3 regions of the Blautia producta genome follow, and region 1 is predicted to be linked to each of the others. Evidence: riboswitches for the same ligand, from Rfam matches in the RefSeq annotation. Region 1 holds a riboswitch; each other region holds the start of a gene.
The links. A riboswitch is a leader RNA that binds a small molecule or an ion and turns the genes downstream of it on or off. The one in region 1 is predicted to bind ZMP and ZTP.

Region 1 (10,512 bases):
GAGTGGAGGCATCTGCTTTCTACAGCTTCTTAATGCTCCTGCTTATCAGCGCGGGTGTGATGCTTCTGGTCCACTCCGGCATGGAAAAAAGCAAGTATAATATAGAGGAGTACAACAAAGAGCATGATCCGCTGTACCGTGAGCGTCTGACCCCGGAGCAGCAGCGTATACTGGACGAGGAAAGCCATATGCCGTTGGCAGCAAAATGGTCTGCCTGTATCATAATCGTGACAACAGCGGTTTATCTGCTCTGGAGTTTTTTACAGAATGCCTGGCAGATCAGTTGGGTATTATTCCCGGTAGGAGGGCTGTTCTGCGGAATCGCTTATATTTTGCTGGGACAGAAAAAATAGAAAAATGGAGGAAGACACATGAGTCTGGCAATTGCGACACTGAAAAAAGGAGAGGGCCGTTCCCTGAAAGCTGGAGGCCCCTGGATATATGACAATGAAGTGGCCAGTATCCTGGGAAGCTTTGAGAACGGAGATATGGTGATGGTCCACGATTTTGACGGATATCCCCTGGGAAGAGGGTTTATCAATACCAACTCCAAGATCAGGATCCGTATGATGACAAGAAAGTCAGAGCAGGAGATTGATGAGGGGTTTCTGAGAAAACGGGTCAGAGATGCCTGGGAGTACAGGAAAAAGACAGTGGACACCAGCAGCTGCCGTGTGATCTTCGGTGAGGCAGACTTTCTGCCGGGACTTGTTGTGGACAAATTTTCCGATGTTTTAGTCGTGCAGTCACTGGCTCTTGGAATTGACAGGATGAAAATGAAGATTCTGGAGCTTTTGAAGGAAGAGATGGCACAGGACGGTGTGATGATACGCGGTGTTTACGAGCGGAGCGATGCCAAGGTGAGAAGGCAGGAAGGCATGGAGCCTTTTAAAGGGTTTATTGGGGAGCCTTTCGATACCAAGGTGGAGATCTGTGAAAATGGAGTGAGATATCTGGTAGATGTGGAGGACGGCCAGAAGACCGGATTTTTCCTGGACCAGAAATATAACAGGCTGGCCATCCAGAAATTATGCAGGGATGCAAAGGTACTGGATTGTTTTACACATACAGGATCATTTGCGCTGAACGCGGGGGTCGCGGGAGCAAAGAGTGTGCTGGGCGTGGACGCTTCCCAGCTTGCGGTGGAGCAGGCTAGGGAAAATGCCAAGCTGAACGGCCTGTCAGGTACTGTGAAATTCGTGTGTGAAGATGTGTTTGAACTGCTTCCCAGACTGGAAGAAGAGGGGGAGAAGTTCGATGTTGTGATACTTGATCCGCCGGCATTTACCAAATCCCGGAATTCTGTTAAGAACGCAGTGAAGGGCTATCGGGAGATCAATCTGCGGGCTATGAAGCTGGTGAAGGACGGAGGATTTTTGGCCACTTGTTCCTGCTCACATTTTATGTCCTATGAGATGTTTACTCAGACCATTGGGCAGGCGGCCAGGAATGTGCACAAGAGACTGCGGCAGGTGGAATATCGGACACAGGCAGCAGATCATCCCATTCTTTGGGCGGCAGAGGAATCTTATTATTTGAAGTTTTACATTTTTCAGGTATGTGAAGGGTGAACAACACCGATTATGCCGGTGCTGTGATCTTGTAGTGTCAGACTGATCACCGCGGCGGACACCTGGAGGGCTGATTTATTATGCTGTTTCTGAAGTCTGCCGTCGGTTCTGATGCTTAGTTTAAAATACTCAAGAGACGTTACTAGGGCCGTATGAATAAGCCGGTGATTTTTTTGCAATTTATTTTTTGATGAAAAATGTCAAAAAAGCGTTGACAAGAGAAAGATTACATGATAATGTTTAAATTGCTTATATGACTGACGGAAGTGGAATGAACCACAGGGAGTATAAGCGTAGGAAGCCGACCGTCTGGGCAAGTATGTTCAGAGTGTGGGCTTTTTTTGTTGTTTTATTGTAATTGCGAAGGTAGTGAACAGTTACGTTACATTTATTACGGTAAAGTTGCCGATGGATTGGCAGCTGATGATCATGGTCAAAATGAGAAGGAGAAGGAATTCATGAAAATGTTATCACTTGAAAATGAATTGAGAGAAAATGCGTACCCTGGCAGGGGAATTGTTATTGGTAAGTCTGAGGATGGAACAAAGGCAGTTACTGCATATTTTATCATGGGCAGAAGTGAGAACAGCAGGAACCGTGTGTTCGTGGAAGAGGGAGAGGGTATCCGCACCCAGGCATTTGACCCGTCTAAGCTGACTGATCCCAGTTTGATCATATATGCACCGGTGCGTGTGATCGGCAATAAGACGATCGTGACCAACGGTGACCAGACAGATACTGTCTATGAAGGAATGGAAAAGGGCATCACTTTTGAGCAGTCCCTGAGAACGCGTGAATTTGAGCCGGACGGCCCCAATTACACACCAAGGATTTCTGGTATTATGCAGGTGGAAGCCGGCATATACCATTATGCTATGTCCATTTTGAAGAGTAATAACGGCAATCCCGAGAGCTGCTGCCGTTATACATTTACTTATGAGAACCCGGCAGCCGGGGAGGGACATTTTATACACACTTATATGCATGACGGCAATCCGCTGCCAAGCTTTGAAGGAGAACCAAAGCTGGTGGGAATTCCCAATGATATTGATGCATTTGCTGAGAATGTTTGGGAGAGCCTGAATGAAGACAACAAAGTGTCTCTGTTTGTCCGTTTTATTGATATTGCAACCGGTAAGTATGAGACAAGGATCGTAAATAAAAATAAATAATTGAAAAGCATAAAGGAGAATGGGAAAATGAAAGAATTAGCGTTAAAGTACGGATGTAATCCGAACCAGAAACCTTCCAGAATCTATGTGGCTGACGGCAGCGAGCTTCCTATTGAAGTTCTGAGCGGCAAGCCGGGATATATTAATTTCCTGGATGCTTTTAATGGCTGGCAGCTTGTGAAAGAGCTGAAAAAGGCCACAGGACTTCCGGCCGCCACATCCTTTAAACATGTGTCACCGGCAGGTGCTGCAGTTGGACTTCCCATGTCAGATGTACTGAAAAAGATTTACTGGGTAGATGATATGGGTGAATTATCACCATTGGCATGTGCCTATGCCAGGGCAAGGGGCGCTGACAGAATGTCTTCTTTCGGTGATTTTATTTCCCTGTCTGATGTATGTGATAAAGATACAGCGATGCTGATCAAGAGAGAGGTTTCCGACGGTGTTATCGCTCCCGGATATACAGATGAGGCACTGGAAATCCTGAAACAGAAGAAAAACGGCAACTACAATGTGATCAAGATCGATCCGGATTATCAGCCGGCTCCGTTGGAGCATAAAGAGGTATTCGGCATCACATTTGAGCAGGGAAGACAGGAGCTTTCTATTGACGATGAACTGCTTTCCAATGTTGTGACAGAGAATAAAGAGATTCCGGCAAACGCATTGATGGATTTAAAAATTTCTCTGATCACACTGAAATATACACAGTCAAACTCAGTCTGTTTCGTAAAAGACGGACAGGCGATCGGTATCGGTGCAGGCCAGCAGTCACGTGTACACTGTACCCGTCTGGCAGGTCAGAAAGCTGACAACTGGTGGCTGAGACAGTGCCCGAAGGTACTGGATCTGCCGTTTATCGACGGTATCCGCCGCGCTGACAGAGACAATGCCATTGATGTCTACATCGGTGAGGAATATATGGATGTTCTGGCTGACGGAGCATGGGAAAAAATTTTCAAAGAGAAACCGGAAGTGTTCACACGTGAGGAAAAACGCGCATGGCTGGACAAACTGACAGATGTCACCTTAGGCTCTGATGCCTTCTTCCCGTTCTCAGACAATATCGAGCGCGCTTACAAGAGCGGCGTAAAATACATCGCAGAGCCGGGTGGTTCCGTACGCGATGATGCAGTCATTGAGTGCTGCAATAAGTACAACATGGCGATGGCATTTACAGGCATTCGTCTGTTCCATCACTAATTTATTTCGCCTCCGCTTTGGGGCAGAGATAAGACCGGGATTTCCGGTTTTATCCCTGCCTCTTTTTTTAGTCAAGGACGAATATGAGATATAAAATTCAAAGAATTTTGTAGTAAAAAGACATGAATTTCACTTGTGATATATGTGTTTCTGGCTTATAATGAAGTCACATAATGCACATTCATAAGAGGAGGAAAACAAGAGATGGAAGGCATGATGAAAGTAGCAATAATGACGGATATCCAGAAGATGGATTTTGAAGAAAGACCCATCCCGCAGCCAAAGGATGACGAGGTTTTGGTAAAGCTGGATTATGTGGGAATCTGCGGTTCTGACCTGCACTATTATGAGACGGGAGCTATCGGAGATTACGTGGTAAAACCGCCTTTTGTACTGGGCCATGAACCGGGCGGTGTTGTAGTGGAAGTGGGTAAGGATGTTAAGCATCTGCAGGTAGGAGACCGCGTGGCTCTGGAGCCGGGAAAGACCTGTGGACAGTGTGAATTCTGCAAGGAAGGCAAGTATAATCTCTGCCCGGATGTGGTGTTCTTCGCGACTCCGCCGGTTGACGGTGTGTTCCAGGAGTACGTGGCACATGAGGCAAATCTCTGCTTCAAGCTGCCGGACAATGTAAGCACTCTGGAGGGCGCTCTGATCGAGCCTCTGGCAGTTGGATTCCACGCCGCGATCCAGGGAGATGCACATTTGGGACAGAAGGCAGTTGTTATGGGCGCAGGCTGTATCGGCCTGGTTTCCATGATGGCATTAAAAGCCAGAGGTGTCAGTGAAGTTTACGTTGTGGACGTGATGGACAAACGTCTGGAAAAAGCTATGGAGCTGGGTGCCACAGGTGTTATCAACGGCATGAAAGAGGACGTGGTAGCCAAAGTAAAAGAGCTGACCGGCGGCAGAGGAACAGATCTGGTGATCGAGACTGCAGGGGCAGAAGTGACCTCCAGACAGGCAATTCTCATGGCCAGAAAAGGCTCCACCATCGTATTTGTAGGATACAGCAGAACAGGAGAGGTAACTCTGCCTATGAGCATCGCTCTTGACAAGGAACTGACATTCAAGACGGTGTTCCGTTATCGCCATATCTATCCTATGGCCATCCAGGCAGTTGCGGACGGCAAGATCAATCTGAAGGGAATCGTGACGGATGAATTCCCGCTGGATGAGGCGGATAAGGCTATGGAGTTCTCTATGAATAACAAGGCGGATATTGTGAAGGCGGTTATTAAGATCCATGAATAAACGCCGGTTTCAAGTCGACTGCTTTTAGATGGCAGCGCTGCAGAAATTTCATAACTCATAACATCTTTGTTTATATGGCTTCCTGCCTGATGAGCAAAGATGTTATGATAAAAAAGATGATCAAATGCTCGAGTAAGAGCATTTGATTGTCTTTTTTGCATTTATGGGGGAATGGTAAATTATGGTAATGATATAGGGAGCGGCCATATGGCGAAAGTAAAATTTTCTGCAGCTGCGGAGTGTTTCTATGAGAAAAGCAGGAAAACGATGAAACAAATATGAAACACATGAAACTGCGTTGACTTTTTTGAGTATGAGATTTATTGTTAAATTGACCATAAAACAGCTGATAAGTTAAAAAAATAGTTTAAATTGACTAAAAAGTGGGAGGGGACTGATAAGATGGCAGCAACAATACGAGATGTTGCGAAAAAAGCACAGGTTTCTCCGGCGACTGTTTCACGATATTTTTCAGGGAGTAATGTTGTGGGAGATGAACTTGCAAAAAAAATTGAGGAAGCAGCGCGTGAGCTTCATTATACTCCGAATACCAAGAAGAGAAGTGAGCAGGGAGTGATCATTGTTCTGGTTCCGCATTTGCGTCTGGGGTATTTCAGTGAGGTATTACGGGAAATCATAGAGCAGATGCCAAAATATAAGTATAAACTGGTAATTCTCCCAACGGTTGTCGGTGATGACGGTTACAAGTTATTTTTTAAAGAATTGTATGTAAGAGGTGTTATTTATCTGGATGAGGATATAGACCGAGATATGCTCAGATATATACAGGCAAAAAATATCAAGGTGGTAATGCTGGGTGGTGCGTCTTTTGACAGCAGATGCGAGATGGTACATATCAACGATATGTCGGCTGCGTATGAAGGTATGAAGTATCTGCTTGATCTGAACCATAAGCAAATACTCATATTATCAGATTATTCTCACAGCCTCAGCTCAGGATTTCAGAGGCTTATGGGATGTCAGCAGGCATTGGCTGAATACGGAATACAGCTTGACAGGGATGAGATGACAGAATTCGGTTACCTGACATTTGATAATGGCTATCGTTTGACAGAAAATGCGATAAAGAAAGGAAAGAAATTTACAGCTGTCTTTGCATTTAGCGATGAGACAGCCATGGGAGCAATTTCAGCACTGCATGACCATGGATACCGTGTGCCTGATGACATATCTGTACTTGGTTTTGACGGTATCAGTGTTTCGGGAAGAACGATTCCAAAGCTTTCAACCTTGTATCAGCCAATTGACAAAATGGTGGAATGGACTCTGAATACGTTCTGCAATATGAATGAAAAAGAACAGAATCAGAATATGGAGTATACATTGCCATACCAGCTGTTGAAAAGAGGCACATGTAAGAAACGGGAGGTAGATGAATGACTGGTAAAAAAGTATCGGGGAAGCAGTTGTTATGGGGAATCATAAGATTTCTATTCCTGGGATTCCTGGTTTTGATTTCATTGGGTCCTCTGCTCTGGATCGTCATATCATCATTTAAGACGAACAAAGAAATTTTGTCTTCCGCATTTTCTCTCCCGGAAAACTGGGGGCTGGGCGGCTATCGGGCTGCGCTGGAGCTGGCACCTATTTTTAAATTCTATGGGAACAGCGTCCTGATCGCGGTGAGCAGTACACTTTTGAATGTGCTCATTATTTCTATGGCGGCGTATGTTTTGTCCAGATACCGGTTCAAAGGAAATGCATTGATAACCCTGCTGCTCTCTTCGTCATTACTCATACCAACCTCTGCGCTGCTCATGCCAATATATAAAATTATGATGGGGTTGGGTCTGTATGATACGAGAAGCGGGCTGATACTGGTCTATGCAGCATTGGGACTTCCCACATCGTTGTTTATATTCAAAAGCTATTTCCAAAGCATACCCAGAGAGCTGGAGGAGGCAGCGTATATTGACGGGGCAGGATTTTATAGGACCTTTTTTACAATTATTTTTCCCCTTGCAAAGTCGGGTCTGGCGACAGGCGCCATTTTACAATTCCTTACATCCTGGAATGAATTTATGTTTGGCCTCATATTGACAAAAAGCACGAAGGTCAGGACACTGCCGTTGGCACTAAATTATTTTACTTCACAGTTTTCATTTAACTATACCGCAATGTTTGCAGCGCTCACCATGGTGATCCTCCCTAGTATTGTAATTTATATTATACTGCAGGAGCAGGTTACAGCCAGTATGGTGGCGGGTTCGATCAAAGGTTAATATAAAATTTATTATAAGGAGGAACAAGTTATGAAAATGAAAAAAGCAATTGCATTATCAGCGGCGGCAGTAACGGCAGTATCCTTAATGGCAGGCTGCGGTTCAAACGGAGACAGTGGGAAAGAGGCACCGGCCAAAGAGGAAAAAGGTACAGAGGCAGTGACAGAAATCAGTTTTCCCACATCCTGGGTGGGAGTCAGTGTAAACACGGAATGGTTTAACAACAGGATGGAAGCATTTAACGAGGAATATGGTGATAAGATTAAAGTTAATGTGGAAGAAATTGCAGGAGACCAGGCATATGTAGATAAAATGAAGGTGCTGTACTCCTCCAATGCGCTGCCGGATGCCTTTGCCACGGGAGGCTATAACCTGATCGATTCCATGAAAGACCAGCTTGTGGATCTTACCCCCTATGTGGATGAGGAATGGAAGAAACAGTCTTCCGATGTATGCTGGGATGTGAATTCCAGGGATGGTAAGATCTATGGGATACCTTATACCAGGCAGGTTATCGGATATTTTTATAACAAAGACCTGTTTCAACAGGCAGGAATTGAGAAACCGGCAGAAACCTGGGATGAATTTTTTGAACAGTGCGATAAACTGATGGCAGCGGGTATTACCCCGTTATCTATGGACACAGCAGATTCAGGCTGGGTGACATCACTTATGCTGGGAGCGATGATCGGACAGACAGAGGAAGGTGAGAAGTTTATGAATACCAATCTTCCGACAGATTATAATACTCCCGAATTTATAGATGCCGCCGGAAAAATTCAGACAATGTTCCAGAAATATACTACGCCGGATGCTGTGGGCGGGAAATATGAGAATGCTGCCAGTAATTTCTTCATGGGTGAGACAGCCATCATTGCAAACGGACCTTGGATGATAAGCGATTTTTATGATACTTCACTGGTAGAGGAAGGGTTTGCGGATAAAGTAGGTACAGCTATGTATCCCGGAAAAGTTATGTACAACAGCGGGAAGATTGGTTTTAACGTGGCATCAAAAGACGAAAAAACACTGGAGGCAACACTGGAATTTGTGAAATTCATGACCAGTGATGAGAGCCAGAGACTGATGCTGGAAATGACAGGGGATACTCCTGCTTCGGAGAATGTAAAATCCGACAATGTAAAACCACTTGTCAATGAAGTGTTGGAAAATGGCAACAAAGCGGAGCGCTGTATCAATGATTTCCAGAGCTTATGGTATGCAAATGTGGTGGATGAGATAAGTATACAGTATCCTCTTTTGGCACAGGGGCAGATCACACCGGAACAATTTGCTCAGGCATTGACAGACGCAGCAGGCAAAAACTAATATATAGCAGAATACGGCATATCGCCTCTGGCGGTATGCCGCCTCATAGGGAGGGATAACAGATGAAGGTGAATAAGTGGAAGCTGGCAAGCTTCCTTCTTCCGTGTATGCTGTTGTTTGGGCTGATCTATCTGGTGCCCATGTGCATGGTATTCGGAAGTTCATTCTTTGAATGGAAAGCAGGAGGCATTTTTAAATTTGTAGGGTTTCAGAATTATATGGACGCGCTTCATGATGCCAGGATGGGGACTGCACTGAGAAATACAGGCATTTGGGTTTTACTGCAGTCCGTGGTGCATGTGGGCCTGGGAACCGTTGTTGCGTTTATGTTATCCCGGCAGAAAAGAGGATGGAAGATACTCAGAACGATTTATATGATACCAAATGTAGTTTCGGCTGCTGCGCTTGGTGTTATATTTTTAAATGTGTTTAATGCAAAATATGGAATTATCAATTCATTTCTCACAAAAGTGACTGGCAGCGCATTTACTAAGAATTGGTTTTTTGAACCTAACTCGGCATTTATTACTGTCACATGGAGCTGGCTTTTGTATACGGGACTTGTCATCATCCTGATCTTGGCTGGGATCCTGTCCATCCCACAGGATGTGGTTGAGGCAGCGAGAATAGACGGAGCTTCTGAGATGGCGGTGAATATCAGGATACGGCTTCCGCTTATTCGGACGATCATGGGAACCAGTGTGATCCTGGCAGCTACCAGTATGCTGAGGGAATTTGAATTGATCTATCTGACGACAAATGGAGGACCGGGGGATGTGACGCTTAACCTGCCGCTATATCTATATAAAACCTCCATGACAGACAATAATTATGGTTATGCCAACATGATGGGAGTTATCCTGATCATATCAGGTGTCATGGTGGTCTATCTCATCAACCGTTTATTCCGCATGAATGAGGCGGATTATTAAAAACAGGAAAGAGGACGATAAATGAAGATAACAGTAATAGGAGGCGGAGGTGTCCGCTCTATGTTTTTGGCAAAAAGCCTGGCACAGAGTGCAGGTAAACTGGGATTCACACAGGTTTTATTTATGGATAATGATGCAGAAAAGCTGAATATCTACGGGAAGATGGCAGAGCAGGTCTCCAGGCGGATCAGACCGGAACTTGATTTTAAACTGACAACAGATCCGGTGGAGGCAGTCACCGATGCGGACTACATCATCACCACCATTCGGGTGGGCGGAGACGATATGCGTATCCGGGATGAAAAAATAGCCCTTGATCTGGGCGTTTTGGGACAGGAGACCACGGGAGCTGCCGGATTTTCCTTTGCTATGCGTTCAGTACCTGCACTGCGTACATATTGTGAATTGGCAAGAAAATACGCATCTCCTAATGTCAAAATATTCAACTTTACAAATCCGGCGGGAGTAGTATCCCAGACACTGCGGGATTTGGGATATGATTTTACCTATGGTATCTGTGACGCTCCCAGCAGCCTGCTCCATGCATTTGCTAAATTGAACCATGTAAGTCAGGATGAGGTTACCGGTGACTGCTATGGACTGAACCATCTGTCCTTTTTCAGTAATGTAAAGCTTAAAGGACAGGATATTATGCCCAGACTGCTGGAGGAAGATGAAGTATACCAAAAGACGGATATGCGTTTTTTTGAAAAAGATCTTGCAAAGCACCTGGGATGTATATTAAATGAATATTTATATTACTTCTATTATAGGGAAATGGCACTTGAGAATATCCTGAAAGCAG
Region 2 (10,512 bases), 1.1 Mb from region 1:
AGAAACCTCATGAGAACGGGCAACTGCCAGATTCCTTCTTGCCCAAAGGCGGATATTGTCAGGCATTGTTTTACCCGCGCAGGTCATAAAGTCTGTAATGCTCTGCAGACTTGTGAGTTTCATGCTGTCACCGGCTTCATCCTGATCCTCGTCCTCATTTTCCTCTGCAGGCGCACTGCCTGACAAAAGTCTTTCTATCATAAACTGAAGGAAACCGTCCTCGGCGGACAGCTTCGTTCCCCCTCCAAAAGCGGTTTCCCGAATCTTGTATACTGCATAGCCCTCTTCCCTGTTTTTGCCGGACAGACGCACATTAATATGGTTTTCGCCCAGCCAGTGAAGAAGGCTGACAAAACGGGCATCTATCTGCAGAATATCCGCGCTAAATGTCCCATCCTCTTCCTTAAACTCAAAAGCCGTCTGCTTGTCCTGATTGGCAAAAACACCACAGGAATGATGTTTCCATGTCCGCTTATGATTGTCCAAAAGCAGGATGGGTTTTTCCGGCGAGGCTGCGTTCTCATTAGAACGGAATACGGTGTACGTGCACTGAAATTCATTATTCTTTTTCTCATCTGAACTGTTGCTGAAATCAAATACTGGCATAATTGCATACTCCTTTTATTTTTTTATTGCTATTACTAACCTCTTTTTAGATTCCTTTCAGGAGTTCAAAATATCCGAACCTAAACCACAAATAAATGCTCCTATTATCTTAACTCCTGAAAAACAAACGCAGCCGCCCTGTCATTTTTACAAATAAGGCATACTTAAATCGGCCCGGCACCCTTAGTTTATTACTCGCTTTTCAAATCCTTTTTTACTTTGTTATAGGTTGTTATGAACAATACAGCCCAAAGCATAGGAACTACTGCATATCCCGCACTGACCTGCCCTTTGTTTAGCAATACATATACAGTTCCCAAAAAAGTTAAAATTGTGAAAAGGATACTTAACAAAAAAAGAATTTTCTTTAATACTTTCTTATCCATATATTGTCCTCCATAAATGCCTATTGAACAAAGTCGCTGCATGATGGCCTTCCCAGGCTGTGGCACAACTACGGGGTAGAAGTAGAATAAGCATTGAAAATAAGAGCTTTACCGGCTTGATTTTCAAATAGCAAGGGAATTATACCTTGGCACTTGAAATCAACCTTTAACTGCATAACATTCCAAATATCATAAATCTGCTATTCATTGTTGGACAGTTTTTCCATTCCTTACCTAAAATCCGCCGCTGAGAAAAAGGACTGCAAAAGTTCCGTAGCAAACTGCAAATTTTTTTATTTTTTCTATACATAATAACTCATCTACATCATTGAAACAGGCCAAAGTAAGATGCGGCCTTGTCTTCCACTCCAAAAACTTTGTGCTGATTTTCTTATCTGCAATCCCTTCGGATAACTGAAATAATTTTTTTTCAGTATCTTTATCATAATATAATTCTATTGCATATTGCATGATTTGACCTCCATGAGATTCCGATTTGTCGAGTATATGTTCCCTTATATCTGCCCATATCGTCTTAGAAAATCCGGACTCCCTTCGGGCACCAAAGCATCAAAAGTCTTTGTTGTTCTAAAAAATTTTTCGATACCGCAAAATCAAATACTATTTTTTAATTTTCCGGAGCAAATTTCTTTTGTGATCCATATATTTCACTTCGCAACAGTTCACTAACTAAAAGAACATCGCTGCACAGTGAGAACCCTCACATTTTAGAGCTCCTGCAAGTATGTAGTATAACGATTTTTTCATTATTTTACAAGCTCATTCCCCTCTCCTGTTAAAATTATCCCTTATAGCCGATTTCCCCTTATAATCGATTTTACTTTATTATTGTAAATTTTACCACAACAAAAATTTTCAATTTCTTCTTGACATTCTGAATTTCATGTGATAGGATACAGGAAGTGTTTTGATAAAGCCTTGATTTCGCATATATCCGTAAGTCATTCTTTTATTAATGATTTACTGCTATATGCTTTTTTTGTTTTGTAAAATGCATATAAAAATTAGGAGGTATCTTTCATGAATAAAGGTACAGTAAAATGGTTTAACTCAGAAAAAGGATTTGGATTTATCACAGGAGAAGACGGATCTGATGTATTCGTACATTTCTCAGGAATCAGTTGTGACGGCTACAAATCTCTTGAAGACGGTCAGAGCGTAACTTATGATTTAACAAGAGGAAACCGCGGTATGCAGGCCGTTAATGTGTGTGCAGCTTAAACCAGAATAATCATTTCACTATTTTCTTAATACCTGTAATCCTCGGTGACAGGAAATAACTGTTCCGCAGGTCTGTACATTTACTGTGCTCCCCTGTGAAAAGTAAAAACGCTCATCAGCCAGGCAAAAATCCATGGTCAAAAGCAATTCTGCATGGATTTTTGCTTATAACTGTGAGGGTACTGAACCGTTGAAGCAGGTATTGAGAACCTGTATATTAATTAGTCAGAGCTATGATTAATCATTACAGCTAAGTCGGCGGGGTTTATCTTATTATTCCTTGCTGGCTCAACCTAAATTTACAGTTAAACTCAAACGTATCATTTATACAGATCGTTTATATAAAATCTTACACTTAAACAATTCTTTAAACCAAAATTTTTCTTTATTCCCCCCAATAACCCAAAGATACACTGGCATTTTTTAAAAGTCCGCATATAATAAGACCAACAAATAATGTTCAGGTACACATATTATGAGTAATGACCCACGTGGTACGATCATTCAGCAGGGTAATATCATGCGCATTGACAATGCCCTGGTGGAAGAAGTTTTTTGTTATGACAATTCTGTCGGACATATTCTGATTTCTTATGCTGTTCGCGATGCTGATCAAGTCACCTCTATACAGACCTTACGTCTGAATACAGGCAGAAATACAGTTATTCTGAATATGTTCGGCAGGCGCATCAACGCATGTCAGCTCAGAAAAGGCATGTGGATAAATGCTGTATTCTCTTCCCGAATGACCAGGAGCATACCTCCCCAGGCAAATGCTTTTCTCATTATTGTCAAAAGAAATCCACGCCCGCAGAACAACACCACAGATGGAAGGATCGCGTCCGTTGACCCTCGAAACAGATTCCTGATCACAGGAAATCCGGATGATATCAACAGCCAGATACGATATACAATTTCAGATGACACCGTTATATTAAACCGTTTCGGAAACCCTATCCCCCTGCGTGCGCTCCGCCCCGGGCAGATGGTCAGGATCACCCATGCAGACTTCCAGACAGCCAGCATACCGCCTCAGACCGCTGCATACCGAATACAGATTATATAACGAACACTGTCATCTTCTCAGAAGCCTTGTCACTGACAAAAAAGCTGGCATTTCACACAGAAATGCCAGCTTTCCACTGTCCGCAAACCAGATTCTTTTTATCAAAGAACAATTCCCAACACTTCTATCAGAATTCCCCAGAACACGCCTGTTCCGTAAAGAATCCCAATGAGTCCCAGATTTTCTTTCATTCCCTTATTGGTTCTGCAAAGTACCAGGATACCCACACCGGCTCCTACCAATAGTCCCGCCATCATCTGCCCGGCTCCCAGAATGCCTGTGAGATAGAGCTGAGTTATAACAACGGAGGACGCGCAGTTTGGAATAAGGCCGACCAATGCCGCCAAAAATACTCCGATAAAGGGCTTGCTGCTGATAAAATATCCGATATTATCACTTCCAACCAGCTCCACGCAGAATCCAATAGCCAGAGATACTAAAAATATAAAAACGGTGATCTGCAGGGTGTGCAGAAAAGCAGATTTGATAATGCTCCCGTTCTCACAGTGGCAATGTTCGGATTCACACAGATCGTGGATATCTTTCTCATGGTGTTCCCTGTGTATATGCCTGTGTTCCTCCCGTTCTCTTCTCTTCCTGCTGCTGAAGCGCCATAATATATCTATGACAAAACCAGAGACAGCTCCCAACACTATTTTCAGTCCCAGGATCCGCAAAATTGTTCCCAAAGCTACAGATTCGGAGATAAAGATAGGAATCATCTCATCAGAGGTGGAGAGAAAAATGGCCAACAGGGTACCCGCGGATATAACTCCGCCGGAATAGAGGCTTGCCGCAGCGGCAGAAAACCCGCACTGAGGAAACGCACCTGCAACGCCGCCTATAAGAGGGCCTAAATGCCCTGACTTCTGCATGATCTGTTTTGATTTATTCTTTGTCTTGTGTTCCAGATATTCCATGACCAGATAGGTCAGGAACAGGAAAGGGATCAGCTTCGCCGTATCCAGCAAAGCATCTGAAATCACATCAAGTATCATTAACACAACTCCCTTCCGCAGCAGAACCCATTACTTTCTCTGCTTAAAATTACCGACGCCTGCAAAGTTCTGCGCCAGTTTCTAATGATAGCACAAAACCGCAATAAACTCAACGGCGGATTGCAATATTTGCACTGACTGTCCAAAACGCAAAACGGCAGCAGAAGTTTTTCGTATTTCTGCTGCCGCACAGTCTATGCGTTCAAATAACCTGTATATTCATTTGTATGAAGTAGTCTGTTCGCGTTCTCCACCCGCTCTTTTGTGGGAGGTTCGATTCCCTGCAGGGGATACGGGATACGCATATCCTGCCATTTGAAAATTCCCAGTGTGTGATATGGCAGCACCTCAAAGCGCTGTACATTGCCCAGGCCTTTAACAAATGCATCCAGTTTCATAAGGTCTTCGTCATAATCGTTCCGTTCCGGTACGAGAACGTGGCGGATCCATACAGGCTTCCTGATTTCAGCCAGATACTTGGCCATATCAAGAATGTTTTCATTTCCGCATCCTGTCAGAATTTTGTGTTTTTTACTGTCAATCTGCTTTATATCAAGGAGCAGCAGATCTGTAACTTCCATAAGGCGGTTGAATTTATGAAAAAACGGGTCATGTCTGGAAAATGGATTGCCCGAAGTATCCAAAACTGTATGCACTCCATTCTCCTTTGCCTTAGTAAACAGCTCCAGTAAGAAATCCATCTGGAGCAGAGGCTCACCGCCGCTGACGGTGATTCCTCCTTTGTCTCCCCAGTATGCCTTATAACGCAGAGCCTGGCTTAAAAGCTCATCGGCTGACATCATATCCATGGAGCTGGTGCTCCAGGTATCAGGGTTGTGGCAGAACTGGCAGCGCATTCTGCAGCCCTGCAGAAAAATCACAAACCGGACACCGGGTCCGTCCACAGAGCCGAAGCTTTCTATAGAATGGATGGAGCCTTTTCTGGAACTATATGCGCTCATGTGCAGAACGAGCGATCACATCCAACTGCTGCTCGCGTGTCAGATCAATGAATTTTACCGCATAACCGGATACACGGATGGTAAAGTTTGCATACTCTTCTTTTTCCGGATGTTCCATGGCATCCACCAGCTTTTCTATGCCGAATACATTTACATTTAAGTGATGTGCACCCTGATCAAAATATCCATCCAGGATGTGCACCAGATTGTTGATTCTCTCTTCCTCGGAATGTCCGATGGCACCGGGATTAATGGTCTGTGTATTGGAGATTCCGTCAAGTGCCCACTCATACGGAAGCTTCGCAACGGAGTTCAGGGAAGCCAGAAGACCGTTTTTCTCTGCGCCGTAGCTTGGGTTTGCTCCCGGTGAAAGAGGTTCCCCTGCTTTTCTGCCGTCCGGCAGCGCACCTGTCGCTTTTCCGTAAACCACATTGGATGTAATGGTCAGGATTGAGGTTGTAGGCTCTGAATTGCGGTAAGTCGGATATCTTTTCAGTTTTTCCAGGAACGTGTGGAGCAGCCATACTGCAATATCATCGGCTCTGTCATCGTCATTTCCATAACGCGGGAAATCACCTTCTGTCTCAAAATCCACTGCCATGCCTTCTTCATCCCTTATAACCTTCACTTTGGCATATTTTACAGCAGACAAGGAATCCACCACATGGGAAAATCCTGCGATTCCTGTTGCGAAAGTTCTGCGGACATCTGTGTCTATCAGTGCCATCTCCGCAGCCTCATAGTAATATTTGTCGTGCATGTACTGTATCAGATTAAGGGTATTTACATACAGTCCTGCCAGCCAGTCCATCATGATCTCATATTTACGGACAAGCTCATCGTACTCCAGATACTCGGAGGTAATGGGTTTATACTCAGGTCCCACCTGCACTCTTGATTTTTCATCCATACCGCCGTTGACTGCGTATAAGAGACATTTTGCCAGGTTTGCGCGTGCTCCGAAGAACTGCATCTCTTTTCCTGTCTGGGTAGCTGATACACAGCAGCAGATGGAATAGTCATCTCCCCATACAGGGCGCATCACATCGTCATTTTCATACTGAATGGAGCTGGTCTCAACAGAGATATACGCAGCATATTTCTTAAAGTTCTCAGGCAGCCTTGAGGAGTAAAGAACAGTCAGATTCGGTTCCGGAGCCGGTCCCATGTTCTCTAGTGTGTGGAGAATCCTGTAGTCTGTCTTTGTCACCATGGAACGGCCATCCTGTCCCATACCGGCCACCTCCACAGTAGCCCATACCGGGTCTCCGGAGAACAACTGATTGTAAGAAGGTACACGGGCGAATTTGACCATTCTCAGTTTCATGATAAAGTGGTCAACCAGCTCCTGTGCCTCTTTTTCTGTCAAAGTGCCGTTTTCCAGATCCCTCTGAATATAAATATCCAGGAAAGTTCCCACACGGCCAACACTCATGGCAGCGCCATTCTGTGTCTTGATAGCAGCCAGGTATCCAAAATACAGCCACTGAACGGCTTCCTTGGCATCCACAGCCGGTTTGGAAATATCATATCCGTAGCTCTCAGCCATCTTCTTCATATCGGCCAAAGCTCTGTACTGCATGCTGATCTCTTCTCTCTGACGAATGATCTCATCTGTCATGATACCGCAGCCGCAGTTATCGTAATCTTCTTTTTTCTTTTCCATCAGGAAATCAATTCCGTAGAGAGCCACTCTCCTGTAATCGCCCACAATACGGCCACGGCCGTAGGTATCCGGAAGTCCTGTGATAATTTTGTTATGACGGGCTTTTTTCATCTCCGGTGTGTAGGCATCGAAAACACCCTGATTGTGCGTTTTGTGATATTCTGTAAAGATTTTATGAAGTTCCGGAGCAGGTGTGTAGCCATTGGATGTACAGGAATCCTCTGCCATTTTGATACCGCCAAAAGGCATAAATGCTCTCTTCAGCGGCTTATCGGTCTGTAATCCTACCACCTTTTCCAGGTCTTTTAATTCTTCACTGATGTAGCCCGGCCCATGGGAAGTCAGTGAGGATACAATTTCAGTATCCATATCCAGAACGCCGCCTTTCGCACGCTCCTCTTTCTGCAGTTTTGAAAGTGCAGACCAGAGTTTTTCCGTGGCTTCGGTAGGTCCTTCCAGGAACTCCTGATCCCCTTCATAGGGTACATAGTTATGCTGGATAAAGTCACGTGTGTTGACTTCTTCTTTCCAGATTCTACCTTTAAATCCATCCCATTGTTTGAAGTTATTCATCTTTGCAAGTCCTCCTTCTAAGACAATAATTGTGTCGGAAACTGTCCTGTAATGTGACCGGATTCATTAAAAAAAGCCGGTCCTCTCCAGACAGCTTCTGCCCAGACGGTCGGCTAAATCAATGTTATACTCCCTGTGGTTCATTCCACTTCCGTCAGTCATATAACACTTGTAGTATAAAGCATTTTTTTAAGGATTGTCAATAAAAGGAATGGAATTTTATGTTCTTTTTAGTATACATTGGTACTGTTCACAGCCCTCAAAAAAGCACAGTTCTGTGAACAGCAGCTATGTATGGCCTCAGAAATAATTACATATTACCGAAACGGATAACCATTGGCAAAAGGTGGTAATCTGTACATATGATTCAAGGGACCTCTGCCATGCCCCAGATCAAGTCCGTCCTGCAGCGCACCGGTCAGATACTTTTTAGCATTCCTGATTCCTCTTTCCAGAGAATATCCAGCGGCAAGACTGCAGGCAATGGCTGAGGACAGGGTACATCCTGTTCCGTGTGTGTTAGGATTTTCTATCCTCTTTGAAGAAAACCAGGTATATTTTCCCTTCTCGTACAGGAGATCATCTGCTCCTTCTGCCAGATGCCCGCCTTTTAAAAGGACCGCACCGGAACCGTATTTTGCTATTTTTTCTGCTGCGCCTTCCATTTCCTGCCGGACAGAGACAGAAAATCCACAGAGCGCAGCCGCTTCCATAAGATTTGGTGTCACCACTGCTGCCAGAGGGAAAAGCTCCTCTTTCAATGCCTCTGCTGCATCCTCGGACATAAGTCTGCTGCCGCTTGTTGATATCATCACCGGGTCTAAAACCACATCTTCTGCCTGATATCTCCTCAGTTTTTCAGCGATCACCCGAATGATTTTTTCATTGGGTACCATACCGATCTTTACTGCGTCAGGACGTATGTCTGTGAAGATACAGTCCATCTGATCTCCCACAAATTCTGCGTCTGCTTCCCGGATTCCATATACACCTGTTGTATTCTGCGCCGTCAGCGCTGTGATCACACTCATTGCATACATTTTATGAACAGTTATTGTTTTAATATCTGCCTGTATCCCAGCACCTCCGCTGCAGTCCGAACCGGCAATCGCCAATACTTTTTTCATGTTTTCCGCTCCCAATCTTCCCAACTTTCAAGGTAAATATCTGCCAGTTTAAGCAGTTTATCTCTGTCTTTTTCCGAATAAAAATCACGTATGACTGCCAATAAAAATCCGGCTTTTTTCGCGGTTTCTGCCGCAAAATATGCATCTTCCACCACCAAAGTCTCTTCTTTTTTTGTATCTAAAAGTTTCATTGCCATCTGGTAAATACGCGGATATCTTTTGCCGGCTCCTGCTTCTGTACAGGTAAGTATCCCATCAAAATACCAGTTGATCCCATTATGCCTAAGCGCTGCTTCTATCAGTGGTCTCTCCGTTGAAGTGGCGATGCACATCCTGACACTGCGTCTCTTTAAACCCTCCAATACCGGCAGAAGCCCCGGCTTTATCCGGATTTCCTTCTCATAGCAGTCGAATATCATAGAATTGATCTCTTTAATGATATCTTCCTGTTCAAGTTCAATCCCGTAACTGCTGCGAAAATATGCCGCGGACTCTTCCATTGTCATGGTTTCCAGCCTCTCACGGATGTCTTTTCCGGGCCGGATTCCCTTTCTCCGCAGATATATCTCCCCTGCCTGATCCCATAATCCCATAGAGTCAAAGAGCGTGCCGTCCGCGTCAAATATGATCCCTTTTATCTCTCTCATTTTTCTGTCATCTCCCTTGCCAGCACCAGCAGTTCTTCACAGGCTTTTCTGATATCCGGCTGCCCGTAAATACCGGATATGACAGATACCCCTGCGGCTCCGCTTCCGGTGAGCTGCATCATATTGTCTCTCCTGATCCCTCCGATCGCCACAACAGGAATGGATACAGCCTGACAGATTTCCTTTAGGGTGTCCCGGGATATCACATCCGCGTCCTCTTTGGTGGAGGTGGCGAAGACTGCACCCACACCCAGATAATCTGCCCCCATTTTCTCCGCCTGAAGAGCCTGTTCCACAGTCCTTGCAGAGACGCCCAGTATCTTGTCCGGCCCCAGTTTCTGTCTGACCCTTCCCGCTTCCATGTCGCTTTGCCCCACATGCACGCCGTCTGCGTCCGCTTCCAGAGCGATCTCTACATTGTCATTGATGATAAACGGCACGTGATAGCTGTCTGCAAGAGCTTTTACATCCTTTGCCTCTCTCAGAAATTCATCATACGCCATACCCTTTTCCCTGAGCTGCAGAAGGGTGATTCCTCCGTCCAGAGACGCTTTCACCTGTTCACAAAATGTCATTTCTCCCACCCAGGAACGATCCGTGACAGCATATAACAGCAGGGCACGCCTCACCCATTCTCTCTTCTCACCGCAGTTCATATCTTGCTCCTCTCTCCAGCTCGCTGCCGGTCAGTTTGTAGACCTCATCGATCAAATGATTTCTGCATCCCGCATTGCCGCTGTTCTCTTTTTTCATCCTCTCATATGCCTTTTCCCCGCACAGACCCATGGAGATAACAGCGGCTGCCACAGCCTCCAGTCTTCTCTTTGGATTGGCTGCCAGATATGCCGCGGTGAGGGAGCTTAGCATACAGCCGCAGCCTGTGATCCTTGTCATGATAGGATGTCCATTCCTTATTATGTACGTGCGGGTTCCGTCTGTCACGATGTCAATGGCTCCGCTGACGGCGATCACAGCACCGCTTCTTTTGGAAAATTCTGCGGCAAATCTTATGGTTTCTTCCAGATTCCCGCTGTTTACCGCATCTGACGCATCTGCGTCTACACCTCTAGAGCGGTTTTTTCCTCCGGCAATGGTCTTGATCTCAGAAATATTTCCCCGAATGGCTGTAAAAGGAATTTCTCTGAGCAGTTGTTCTGCCGTCTCTCTGCGGTACGTGGATGCCCCTGCTCCCACAGGGTCTAGTACAATGGGATGGCCGCAGCTTCCCGCACTTTTTCC
Region 3 (10,512 bases), 2.7 Mb from region 1:
AGTATGCTGCCCGAAGGACTGCAGATCTGCAACGCAGTGCCAGGCTTTGGCCTGCCTACAGGCAGAGGGGAAGTACAGGCAGCCAGTTTAGGCGTTATCTCTACCTGGGTGACAGCCACTGTGGATTCGGTGGGACCATAGGTGTTCATGATCCTGGCAGAGGGAAAACGCTCCATAAGCTTAACGGCTGTCCGGTTTGTCAGGGTTTCTCCGCAGAACAGGAACAGGCCCAGTTCCGGCAGGGACGTCTGTGTAAATCCGGGGTCTGACAGGCACATGTCTGCAAAGGACGGTGTGGAAACCATAATGGAGGCCCCGGATCTTTTCAGGGAATCCAGCAGTTTCCGGTAATCCTTCTGCACATCATTTGTCAGGCACCAAAGCGTTCCGCCCACAGCCAGACATGTATACAGATCCAGGACGGACAGATCAAAAGAAAAAGGAGCCTGATTCAGAAATACCTTCCCCTTTTTGGCGTTGGTGGGTGTCCCCAGAGTAATGGACCAATCCAGGAAATTGCTCAGATTTTGTTCCGTGATCGTGACTCCTTTTGGGGTGCCGGTGCTTCCCGAAGTAAATATGATGTAAAAAATATCCTCCCCTAAAATAGGCTCTGGCCTGGTTTCTTCCATGCGGATGTCCATAGAGGGAAAATCGGTATGTATGATCCTGTCAATTTCCTGGAGGGAAAGGGGACGTTTATTTTTACAGTCTCCGTGCAGAGGAGAGAGGGTCAAAAGGATTGGTGAGTCAAGGGCGTCTAAGATCATTTCCACCCGGGAATCCGGCACAGAGGTGTCAATGGGGCAGTATGCCCTGCCTGATTTGACACATGCCAGAAAAGATACAAGCATCAGGGGGTGCTTATGACCGTATACAGCTATGGGGGAGTGGTCCTGCCCGCACTGCTGCCCAAGATAACGGGCCAGACGCCCGGAATATAACTCCAGCTCCCCGTAAGTAACAGACAGGCCGTCACAGCAGATGGCTGTTCTTTCCGGGCAGATGGAGGCATACTCGGATATTTGGTTTAATATATTCATGGAAATCACCTCAATTTCGACATTATTCTTACGTTCTCATTACACCATATAATTTAAAAGAAATTGCAGGCTCAATTTATAAGAAATTCTAAAGAAAACCTTTCGATTCATTAAGAATACCGGCCATAAGATCACGAATAATTCTATATCTAATGTATTTTTTATGAATAATTATGCCGCGGTACTTGCGTAAAGCAGGCAAAACGAATATAATTCACAGTAGAATAAAACGGACAAGGAGAATATAAATGAACAAGAATTTTGATGTTATCGCCCTGGGCGAGCTTTTGATCGATTTTACAGAGAACGGAGTGAGCGGACAGGGAAACCCTATCTTTGAGGCAAATCCGGGCGGCGCCCCTTGTAATGTGCTGGCCATGCTGAACAACCTTGGGAAAAAGACGTCTTTTCTGGGTGTTGTGGGTAAGGACCAGTTTGGTACATCCCTGAGAAACACACTGAACAGTCTGGGGATTGACACCAGCCATCTGTATGAAGACCAGGAAGTCCATACAACGCTGGCCTTTGTCCATACCTTTGAGGATGGGGACAGGGACTTCGCGTTTTACAGAAATCCCGGTGCGGATATGATGCTGAGTGTAGACCAGATCGACGAAGAATACATAAGATCAGCAAAGGCATTCCATTTTGGCACCCTGTCCATGACCCACGAGGGTGTGCGCAGAGCAACTGCCAAAGCTATTGATATTGCAAGAGAAGCAGGGCTTCTGATCTCCTTTGACCCGAATCTGCGCCCGCCTCTGTGGAGCAGCATGGAACTGGCAAAAGAACAGATCACATATGGTCTGTCAAAATGTGATCTGCTGAAAATCTCTGAGGAAGAGCTGGAATTCATGACCGGCACAAAGGATGTGAAGGAAGGCGCCCATATACTGCTGTCCCAGTATCCTGATCTGAAGCTCATGAACGTGACCATGGGAAAAGAGGGAAGCATTGCCTTCCACGAGGGCAGAGAAGTGTTCCATGCGCCGTTCTTACAGGAAAATACCATCGAGACTACAGGAGCAGGTGATACCTTTGGCGCATGTGCGCTGAATTATGTGCTGGAGCACGGAATTGAAGGCCTTTCAGAGGAACAGCTCTATGAAATGCTGGAATTCTCCAACGGTGCCTCCTCTCTTATTACTACAAAGAAGGGCGCACTCCGTGTTATGCCCAAAAAAGAAGAAGTATTATCATTTATCGCCGGAAAATAGAGTAAAATTGTCGAAATATTGTTGTGAATTTTTAATATGATACAGCATTGACAGTAATCGGAATTTGTGATAAATTATAGACATAACAAAATAATAGTTTTGATTTCTGACGGATTACAATGTGGAGCACCACAGTGAAGTCAAAATGTAAGTGAGAGCCGACCGTCTGGGCAACGTTTGTAATTGTGTAATTGACAAATGTTGCCCTTTTTTTTCAAAGGGTTCATACATAGACAGTGGCAGTATACATGCAGAAACAAAACTATTGCCATGAAAAGGAGGGTATTAACATGGGATTCAAATCAGACATCGAAATCGCACAGGAGTGCACAATGGAGCCAATTACAAAGATTGCAGAAAAAGCAGGTATTGATGACAAATATCTGGAGCAGTACGGTAAGTACAAAGCTAAAATTGACTACAATCTGTTAAAAGAATCTGATAAGCCAAATGGAAAACTGGTTCTGGTTACAGCAATCAACCCGACTCCTGCCGGAGAAGGAAAGACCACCACAACCGTAGGTCTGGCTGATGGCCTTCAGAAATTAGGAAAAAATGTAATGGTAGCGCTCCGTGAGCCATCCCTGGGACCGGTATTCGGTGTAAAGGGCGGCGCAGCAGGCGGCGGTTATGCACAGGTAGTTCCCATGGAAGACATCAACCTGCATTTTACAGGTGACTTCCACGCGATCGGCGCAGCAAATAACCTGCTGGCAGCAATGCTGGATAATCATATTTATCAGGGCAACGACCTGAATATTGACCCAAGAAAAATTACCTGGAGAAGATGTGTGGACATGAATGACCGCCAGCTTCGTTTCGTAGTTGATGGTCTGGGCGGAAAGACAAACGGCTGTCCGAGAGAAGACGGATACGATATCACAGTTGCTTCTGAAATCATGGCTGTTCTGTGTCTGGCAAAAGACATTACAGACCTGAAGGAGAGACTGGGAAGAATCATCGTTGGTTATACATATGGCAAGGTTTCCGAGCAGAAACCGATCACAGCACATGACTTACATGCAGAAGGCGCTATGTGTGCACTGCTGAAAGATGCACTGAAACCAAACCTGGTTCAGACTCTGGAGCATGTACCTGCAATCGTACACGGTGGACCATTCGCTAATATCGCTCATGGATGTAACTCTGTGATCGCTACTAAGATGGCGCTGAAATTAGGCGATTACGCTATCACAGAAGCAGGATTCGGTGCTGACTTAGGTGCAGAGAAATTCCTGGATATCAAGTGTCGTATGGCAGGCCTGACACCGAGCGCAGTTGTTATCGTAGCTACTGTACGTGCCCTGAAATACAACGGCGGCGTACCGAAAGCAGATTTAAATAACGAGAACCTGGAAGCTCTGGAGAAAGGTCTCCCGAACTTACTGAAACATGTAAGCAATATCACAAATGTATACAAGCTTCCGTGTGTTGTTGCTATCAACGCATTCCCGACAGATACCAAGGCAGAGCTTGACCTGGTAGAAGCTAAATGTAAAGAACTGGGCGTAAATGTTGCACTTTCCGAGGTTTGGGCAAAAGGCGGCGAAGGCGGTGCTGCACTGGCTAAGGAAGTTATACGTCTTGTGGAAGAACCCAATGACTTTACATTCTCCTATGAACTGGAAGGAAGCATTGAGGATAAGTTAAACCAGATCGTTCAGAAGATCTACGGCGGCAAGAAGGCTGTTCTTACAGCAAACGCTCAGAAACAGGCTGCTCAGCTGGAAGCTCTTGGATATGGAAACTGCCCAATCTGTGTGGCTAAGACACAGTACAGTCTGACCGATGATCAGACAAAACTGGGTGCACCGAAAGACTTTGAAGTAACCGTTCGTAACCTGAAGATTTCCGCAGGTGCAGGTTTCATTGTTGCTCTTACCGGAGAAATCATGACCATGCCAGGTCTGCCTAAAGTTCCGGCTGCAGAGAGGATCGATGTTGACGAGACAGGAAAGATTTCCGGTCTGTTCTAAAAAATCCATTTTGAAAACTGAATATAGAGAAGTTCAGGTACGGCTTTGCCGTACCTGAATTTTGTATACATAATTTAGCTATAGAAGCGGGGGAAAAAGTATGTATTTTGATGAATTCAGTGCAGTCTGTAATGCGGCAAAAGGCAAGATAAACTTCATGGAGAACAATACCTTTGGATTTATGGTATCCTCCATCACGGCAGGGCTTTTCATTGCTTTTGGAAGTTTTGTAACATTTACGCTGGGAACACCTCTGAACGCAGCGGGGTCCCCAATGCTGAAAGCAGTGCAGGCTTTTGCCTTTGCGGCAGCCCTGAGCCTTGTCATTATGGCGGGTGCCGAGCTGTTCACAGGCAACAATATGGTTCTTGCAAGTGCTTCCTTCAGTGGATGTGTGCCTTGGGGCAAGACAGTCAAAGCATGGGTTTTATGTTATATCGGAAATATTCTTGGCTCTCTGCTGGGAGTTATCGGATTCCAGCTTACCGGAGTTCCGAAAGGCGATATAGGAGCTTATTTCGCACAGATAGCCGCCACAAAGATGTCTCTGACACCTGTACAGCTTCTGGTAAGAGGGATTTTCTGTAATGTCCTGGTATGTCTGGCTGTATGGTGCGCATTAAAGATGAAGTCCGAGTCAGGAAAGCTCATCATGGTATTCTGGTGTATTTTTGTGTTCATGATCTGTGGATTTGAGCACAGTATTGCCAATATGAGTATTCTGGCAGTGGGACTTTTAAATGCAGGTGACGCGGCAGTCAGCATAGGAGGATACTTCTACAACCTGCTGTTTGTCACGATTGGAAACATGATAGGCGGTGTGTTCTTCGTGGCAGGCCCGTATCATATTATGACCAAATCAAAATCACTGCAGGGTTAAATTGATCCAGGCAGCGGATATCTGTTTGGAAGGATACTTAAAAGCAGTCAATATCTGTTTAAAAGAGCAGATTTTGACTGCTTTTTTTGCATATAATGAAGAGATACAGCAAAAAACAGGGAGTCGTTATGCAGGATCAGAAGCTGGAAAATCTGTTAAACCTGGCACTGGATGCTACGCCGCAGGAACGGGAAAAATCATTGGTTTTAGATGTGGGCTTTGAGCCGGAGGAGAGAAGATGGGATTTAATTGTTAAATATTCCGGGAGCCTGCAGGGGGCACTGGATCCGGAGATCCGGGCAGTGGAGCTGCTGGGTGGTTTTGCCATCCTCTCTGTACCGGAAAGACGTATCCAAAGCCTTACGGAGTATCCTCAGATAGAGTTCGTCGAGAAGCCCAAAAGGCTGTTTTTTACAGTGGAGCAGGGACGGGCCGCCTCCTGTATCAATCCGGTACAGAGCGGTTTTTCGCCTCTTGGACAGCCGCTTTTCGGCTCAGGTGTGCTTGTGGGCTGTGTGGATTCGGGAGTGGACTACGCCCATCCTGATTTCCGCAATGAAGACGGGAGCAGCCGTATCCTCAGATTGTGGGATCAGACTGTGCCGGGTGATCCGCCTCAGGGCTATGTTATGGGAACAGAGTATACAAAAGAGCAGATTGATGAGGCGCTTCAGATGCCCGTGCCTGCGGAACGGTATGCAGTGGTCCCCAGCCGTGATCTGAGCGGACACGGAACAGGGGTTCTGGGGATTGCGGCCGGGAACGGAAGGGCTTCAGGGGGGCTTCACAGAGGGGTGGCTTCCCAGAGCCAGATCATAGTTGTGAAGCTGGGAACACCTCAGGCAGAGGGATTCCCCAGGACCACAGAACTGATGCAGGGGATTGACTACTGCATCCGTCAGTCCATTGCCATGGGAATGCCTCTTGCCCTGAACCTGAGCTTTGGAAATAATTATGGCTCACACAGCGGTGAGTCGCTCATAGAATTATATCTGGACAGCGCCTCCATCCTGGGGCGGACAGTGATCTGTGTGGGGACGGGAAATGAGGGCAATAAAGCGATACATACTTCAGGTGTTTTGGAGCAGAGCGAGAGTCAGAGCGTGCAGTTTCAGGTGGGTGGTTATGAGACGGGGATGAATATACAGATTTGGAAACAGTACGTGGACCGGATGGATATTTCCCTGCAGCATCCCAACGGACAGGTGGCAGGTCCGTTTCAGGAAATACTGGGACCACAGCGGTTCCAATTGGGAACCACACAGATTTTGATCTATTATGGAAAACCAAGTCCATTCAGTCTTTCTCAGGAGATTTTTATTGATTTTATCCCCCAGAATACATATGTGGACAGTGGTGTGTGGAAAATCAATCTCATACCCGGGAGGATTGTGGACGGAAGATATAATCTTTGGATGCCGGGGGGAGCGGCTCTGAACGAGGGAACGCGATTTTTATTTCCGGTGCCGGAGATCACGCTCACGATTCCTTCCACAGCCGGGCGTGTGATCTCTGTGGGCGCCTATAATTCCAGATACCAGGCCTACGCGGATTTTTCCGGGCGCGGCTTTACCAGAGTTACCAATCTGGTAAAGCCGGATATAGCGGCTCCCGGCGTGGATATCACAACTGCATCCCCAAACGGCGGCTATACGTCCAGGACGGGTACCTCTTTTGCAACACCTTTTGTCACAGGCTCCTCTGCCCTTTTAATGGAGTGGGGGATCGTGAAGGGGAATGACGCATTTCTCTATGGGGAGAAAGTAAAAGCATATCTGCGCAGAGGCGCCCGCCACCTTCTGGGCGGACCTTATCCCAACAACCAGACAGGATACGGGGCGCTGTGCCTCAGGGACAGCTTTCCTATATAAAAGTTTGTAAAACAGGACATTGCCAAAAGCAGTGTCCTGTTTTATACTGTGATTATAATGAAAATCCCCACAACAGACAAGAAGAGGAAAAGGAGAGACAAAAAGAGATGGGAAAAACACTGAAGAGACTGGTCAGCTACTATAAGCCCTATAAGGGTTTGTTTTTTTCTGACTTGTTTTTTGCGGTTTTAGGGGCCGGGATCACCCTTGTAATACCGCTTATTGTACGTTATATCACCAGCACGGTTGTGAACCAGCCTGTGCAGGAGGCAACGGATTTGATCGTGAAGCTGGGAATCTTCATGGTGGTTCTGGTACTGGTGGAGGCATTCTGTAACTTTTATATTGCCTATTACGGGCATATCATGGGGGCCAGGATAGAGCGGGATATGCGCAATGAGATTTTCGGGCATTACCAGAAGCTGTCTTTTGCCTTTTACGACAACCAGAAGGTAGGACATCTTTTGTCCAGAATCACTTCTGATCTGTTTGATATCAGTGAACTGCTTCATCACGGGCCGGAGGATCTGGTTATCTCTATTATTAAATTTATCGGCGCGTTTATTATTCTGATGTTTATCAACATAAAACTGGCCCTTTCAGCATTCCTGTTTGTGCCGTTTCTGCTTATTTACGCCTTTATCTATAACAGGAAGATGAAGTCAGCGTTCCGGGAGAACAGAGCCAGGATCGCGGATATCAATACCCAGATTGAGGACAGCCTTTCCGGTATCCGAGTGGTAAAATCTTTTGCCAACGAGAAGGAAGAGATGAAAAAGTTCCAGAGGGGCAATGAGCGTTTTGTGGATTCCAAGAAGCGCAGCTATAAGTATATGGGGACTTATAATTCCGGTATGGGAGCTTTCACAACCTTGATTACCATAACTGTGCTTCTGGTTGGTGCATACTTTATGACAAGAGGGAAAATGCCTGTGGAAGATCTGGTGACAGTGCTTTTGTACATCAATAACTTTACAGACCCGGTAAAGAAGCTGATCACCTTTACAGAGCAGTTCCAGAACGGATACAGCGGATACTCAAGGTTTCTGGAGATCATGGCAATTGCACCGGACATCAAGGACGTGCCGGAGGCTGTGGAGCTGGGGGATGTGAAGGGAGAGATCGCTTTTAAGGATGTTTCCTTCCACTATGAGGAGAGCCAGGAGGAAGTGCTCAGTCATGTGGATCTGACTGTAAAAGCAGGGGAATATGTGGCTCTTGTAGGAAGCTCAGGTGCAGGAAAAACAACCCTGTGCAGTCTCATTCCCAGATTCTATGATGTGAGCGGCGGAAGCGTATGTCTGGACGGCATGGATATCAGAAAGATCAAGCTCCAGAGTCTCAGAAATCATATCGGCATTGTACAGCAGGACGTGTATCTCTTTGCGGGAACCGTAATGGAGAATATCCGCTACGGCAAACCGGATGCCACGGACGAGGAGGTACTGCGTGCAGCCAAGGCAGCCAATGCCCATGAATTTATAATGGGTCTGGAGAATGGTTATGACACGGATATCGGACAGAGGGGTGTGAAGCTCTCAGGAGGCCAGAAGCAAAGGCTGTCCATTGCAAGGGTATTTTTAAAGAACCCGCCAATACTGATTTTTGATGAGGCCACATCTGCCCTAGACAATGAGAGTGAGAAGATTGTACAGCAGTCTCTGGAGAGCCTGGCAAAAGACAGGACCACATTTGTCATTGCCCACAGGCTGTCCACGATCCGCAAAGCCCAGAGGATCCTTGTACTCACAGATGATGGAATTGCCGAGGAGGGGACCCATGAGGAGCTGATGCAGAGAGAGGGACTGTACAGCAGTCTCTATAAGCTGTCCTTTGTGTAGATGAAAGAAATATTTTTTTGGTTTAATGTGTTAAAACGTTGATTTTGTCCGGCGGAAAATGGTATAATCGTAGATAACCGAGTTAGAGTGTGTCTTAAGCAGCACAAATTATGTGCATTTTGCGAAAAAGAATTTGAAACATGCTTTGGGAAAATTACACAGAAAGGAAGATAAGTATTATGATAGCAGATAAAATGGTAGATTTAGTAAAAAACAGTTCAGCCATCCGCGCAATGTTTGAGGAAGGCAAGATCATGGCCGCAAAGTATGGGGCAGAGAATGTATATGATTTCAGTCTTGGCAACCCCAATGTTCCGGCACCGGCTGAAGTAAAAAAAGCGGTTTTTGAGGAGCTGGAGAAGGAAGACCCTGTTGTTCTGCACGGCTATATGAACAACAGCGGATATGAGGACGTGAGGGCGGCAATTGCAGATTCCATCAACAGGAGGTTTCAGACTTCCTTTGGCGAGCAGAATATTATCATGACTGTTGGCGCAGCAGGCGGATTAAATGTGATCTTGAAAACACTGCTGAATCCTGGGGATGAAGTGATCGTTATTGCACCGTATTTTGGAGAGTACAACAGCTATGTCTCCAACTATGACGGGAAGATTGTGGTAGTAAGCCCCAACACAGAAAATTTCCAGCCCAATCTGGAGGAACTGGAACAGAAGATAACTGCCAATACAAAGGCAGTAATCATCAATTCCCCCAACAACCCAACAGGTGTTGTCTACTCAGAGGATACCATCAGGAAAATGGCAGATATTCTCCGCGGCAAGGAAAAAGAGTTGGGAACCGATATTTATCTCATTTCGGATGAGCCGTACAGAGAGCTGGTTTATGATGGAATTGAGGTTCCATATTTGACAAAATACTATGAAAATGCTATCATTGGTTATTCCTACAGCAAATCCCTGTCTCTTCCGGGTGAGCGTATCGGTTATCTGGTGATCCCGGATGAAGTGAGTGATGCTGAGGATGTGATTGCAGCAGCGAACGTGGCAACCCGTATTCTGGGATATGTCAATGCCCCGTCCCTGATGCAGAAAGTTGTCGCAAAATGTCTGGATGCCAAAGTAGACGTACCGTTTTACAACCGCAACCGGGAGGCCTTATACAACGGACTGAAAGAGCTGGGCTTTGAATGCATTAAGCCCGAGGGCGCATTCTACCTGTTTGTAAAATCTCCGGTGGAGGACGAGAAAGTCTTCTGTGCCGCAGCAAAGAAGTACAATATCCTGATTGTTCCGGGATCTTCCTTTGCCTGCCCGGGTTATGTGCGGATCGCCTACTGCGTATCCTATGAAACGATCATGAATTCTATGCCTGGATTCAAAGCGCTTGCAGAAGAATTCAAGGTAAAGTAACAGGAGGTTTTAATGGAATCCGTAGTACATTGGTTTGCTGAGAATATGCCGTCTTTTCTGACACCGGAGGCAGCCGTCTTCCTGATCTCTATGGTTCCTATTTTGGAACTGAGGGGCGGACTTTTATTGGCGACCGTATTGAAAATCCCTATGCTTCAGGCTGTTTTTGCCTGTGTGATCGGGAATATTATCCCTATTCCGTTCATTCTGCTCTTTATCAGGCAGATATTTAAATGGCTGAAGAAGACAAAATTATTTTGTCCTCTGATCGAGAAGCTGGAAAAAAGGGCCATGGGAAAGAGTGACAAGATCAA

Region 2: it holds a riboswitch for ZMP and ZTP, as region 1 does, so the genes downstream of both, pflB (formate C-acetyltransferase) here and BLCOC_RS07945 (IMP cyclohydrolase) in region 1, are expected to answer to the same signal.
Region 3: it holds a riboswitch for ZMP and ZTP, as region 1 does, so the genes downstream of both, BLCOC_RS23305 (formate--tetrahydrofolate ligase) here and BLCOC_RS07945 (IMP cyclohydrolase) in region 1, are expected to answer to the same signal.

The regions. Positions count from the first base shown of each region.
Region 1 is NZ_CP136422.1:1,812,309-1,822,820, forward strand. It holds gene BLCOC_RS07935 (hypothetical protein) at 1-353, shown strand, start outside; gene BLCOC_RS07940 (class I SAM-dependent rRNA methyltransferase) at 372-1,571, shown strand; ZMP/ZTP riboswitch at 1,815-1,893, shown strand; gene BLCOC_RS07945 (IMP cyclohydrolase) at 2,030-2,743, shown strand; gene BLCOC_RS07950 (phosphoribosylaminoimidazolecarboxamide formyltransferase) at 2,771-3,949, shown strand; gene BLCOC_RS07955 (NAD(P)-dependent alcohol dehydrogenase) at 4,154-5,203, shown strand; gene BLCOC_RS07960 (LacI family DNA-binding transcriptional regulator) at 5,606-6,604, shown strand; gene BLCOC_RS07965 (carbohydrate ABC transporter permease) at 6,601-7,446, shown strand; gene BLCOC_RS07970 (ABC transporter substrate-binding protein) at 7,477-8,775, shown strand; gene BLCOC_RS07975 (carbohydrate ABC transporter permease) at 8,838-9,707, shown strand; gene BLCOC_RS07980 (family 4 glycosyl hydrolase) at 9,729-10,512, shown strand, end outside.
Region 2 is NZ_CP136422.1:2,884,224-2,894,735, reverse strand. It holds gene BLCOC_RS12840 (AAA family ATPase) at 1-606, opposite strand, end outside; gene BLCOC_RS12835 (hypothetical protein) at 798-992, opposite strand; gene BLCOC_RS12830 (hypothetical protein) at 1,227-1,463, opposite strand; gene BLCOC_RS12825 (cold-shock protein) at 2,034-2,234, shown strand; gene BLCOC_RS12820 (hypothetical protein) at 2,710-3,300, shown strand; gene BLCOC_RS12815 (putative manganese transporter) at 3,402-4,298, opposite strand; gene pflA (pyruvate formate-lyase-activating protein) at 4,493-5,260, opposite strand; gene pflB (formate C-acetyltransferase) at 5,247-7,499, opposite strand; ZMP/ZTP riboswitch at 7,592-7,671, opposite strand; gene thiD (bifunctional hydroxymethylpyrimidine kinase/phosphomethylpyrimidine kinase) at 7,817-8,626, opposite strand; gene BLCOC_RS12795 (HAD family hydrolase) at 8,623-9,273, opposite strand; gene thiE (thiamine phosphate synthase) at 9,270-9,929, opposite strand; gene thiM (hydroxyethylthiazole kinase) at 9,916-10,512, opposite strand, start outside.
Region 3 is NZ_CP136422.1:5,166,967-5,177,478, reverse strand. It holds gene dltA (D-alanine--poly(phosphoribitol) ligase subunit DltA) at 1-1,043, opposite strand, end outside; gene BLCOC_RS23310 (carbohydrate kinase family protein) at 1,292-2,260, shown strand; ZMP/ZTP riboswitch at 2,353-2,439, shown strand; gene BLCOC_RS23305 (formate--tetrahydrofolate ligase) at 2,551-4,236, shown strand; gene BLCOC_RS23300 (formate/nitrite transporter family protein) at 4,337-5,116, shown strand; gene BLCOC_RS23295 (S8 family peptidase) at 5,245-6,987, shown strand; gene BLCOC_RS23290 (ABC transporter ATP-binding protein) at 7,095-8,828, shown strand; gene BLCOC_RS23285 (pyridoxal phosphate-dependent aminotransferase) at 9,008-10,198, shown strand; gene BLCOC_RS23280 (COG2426 family protein) at 10,211-10,512, shown strand, end outside.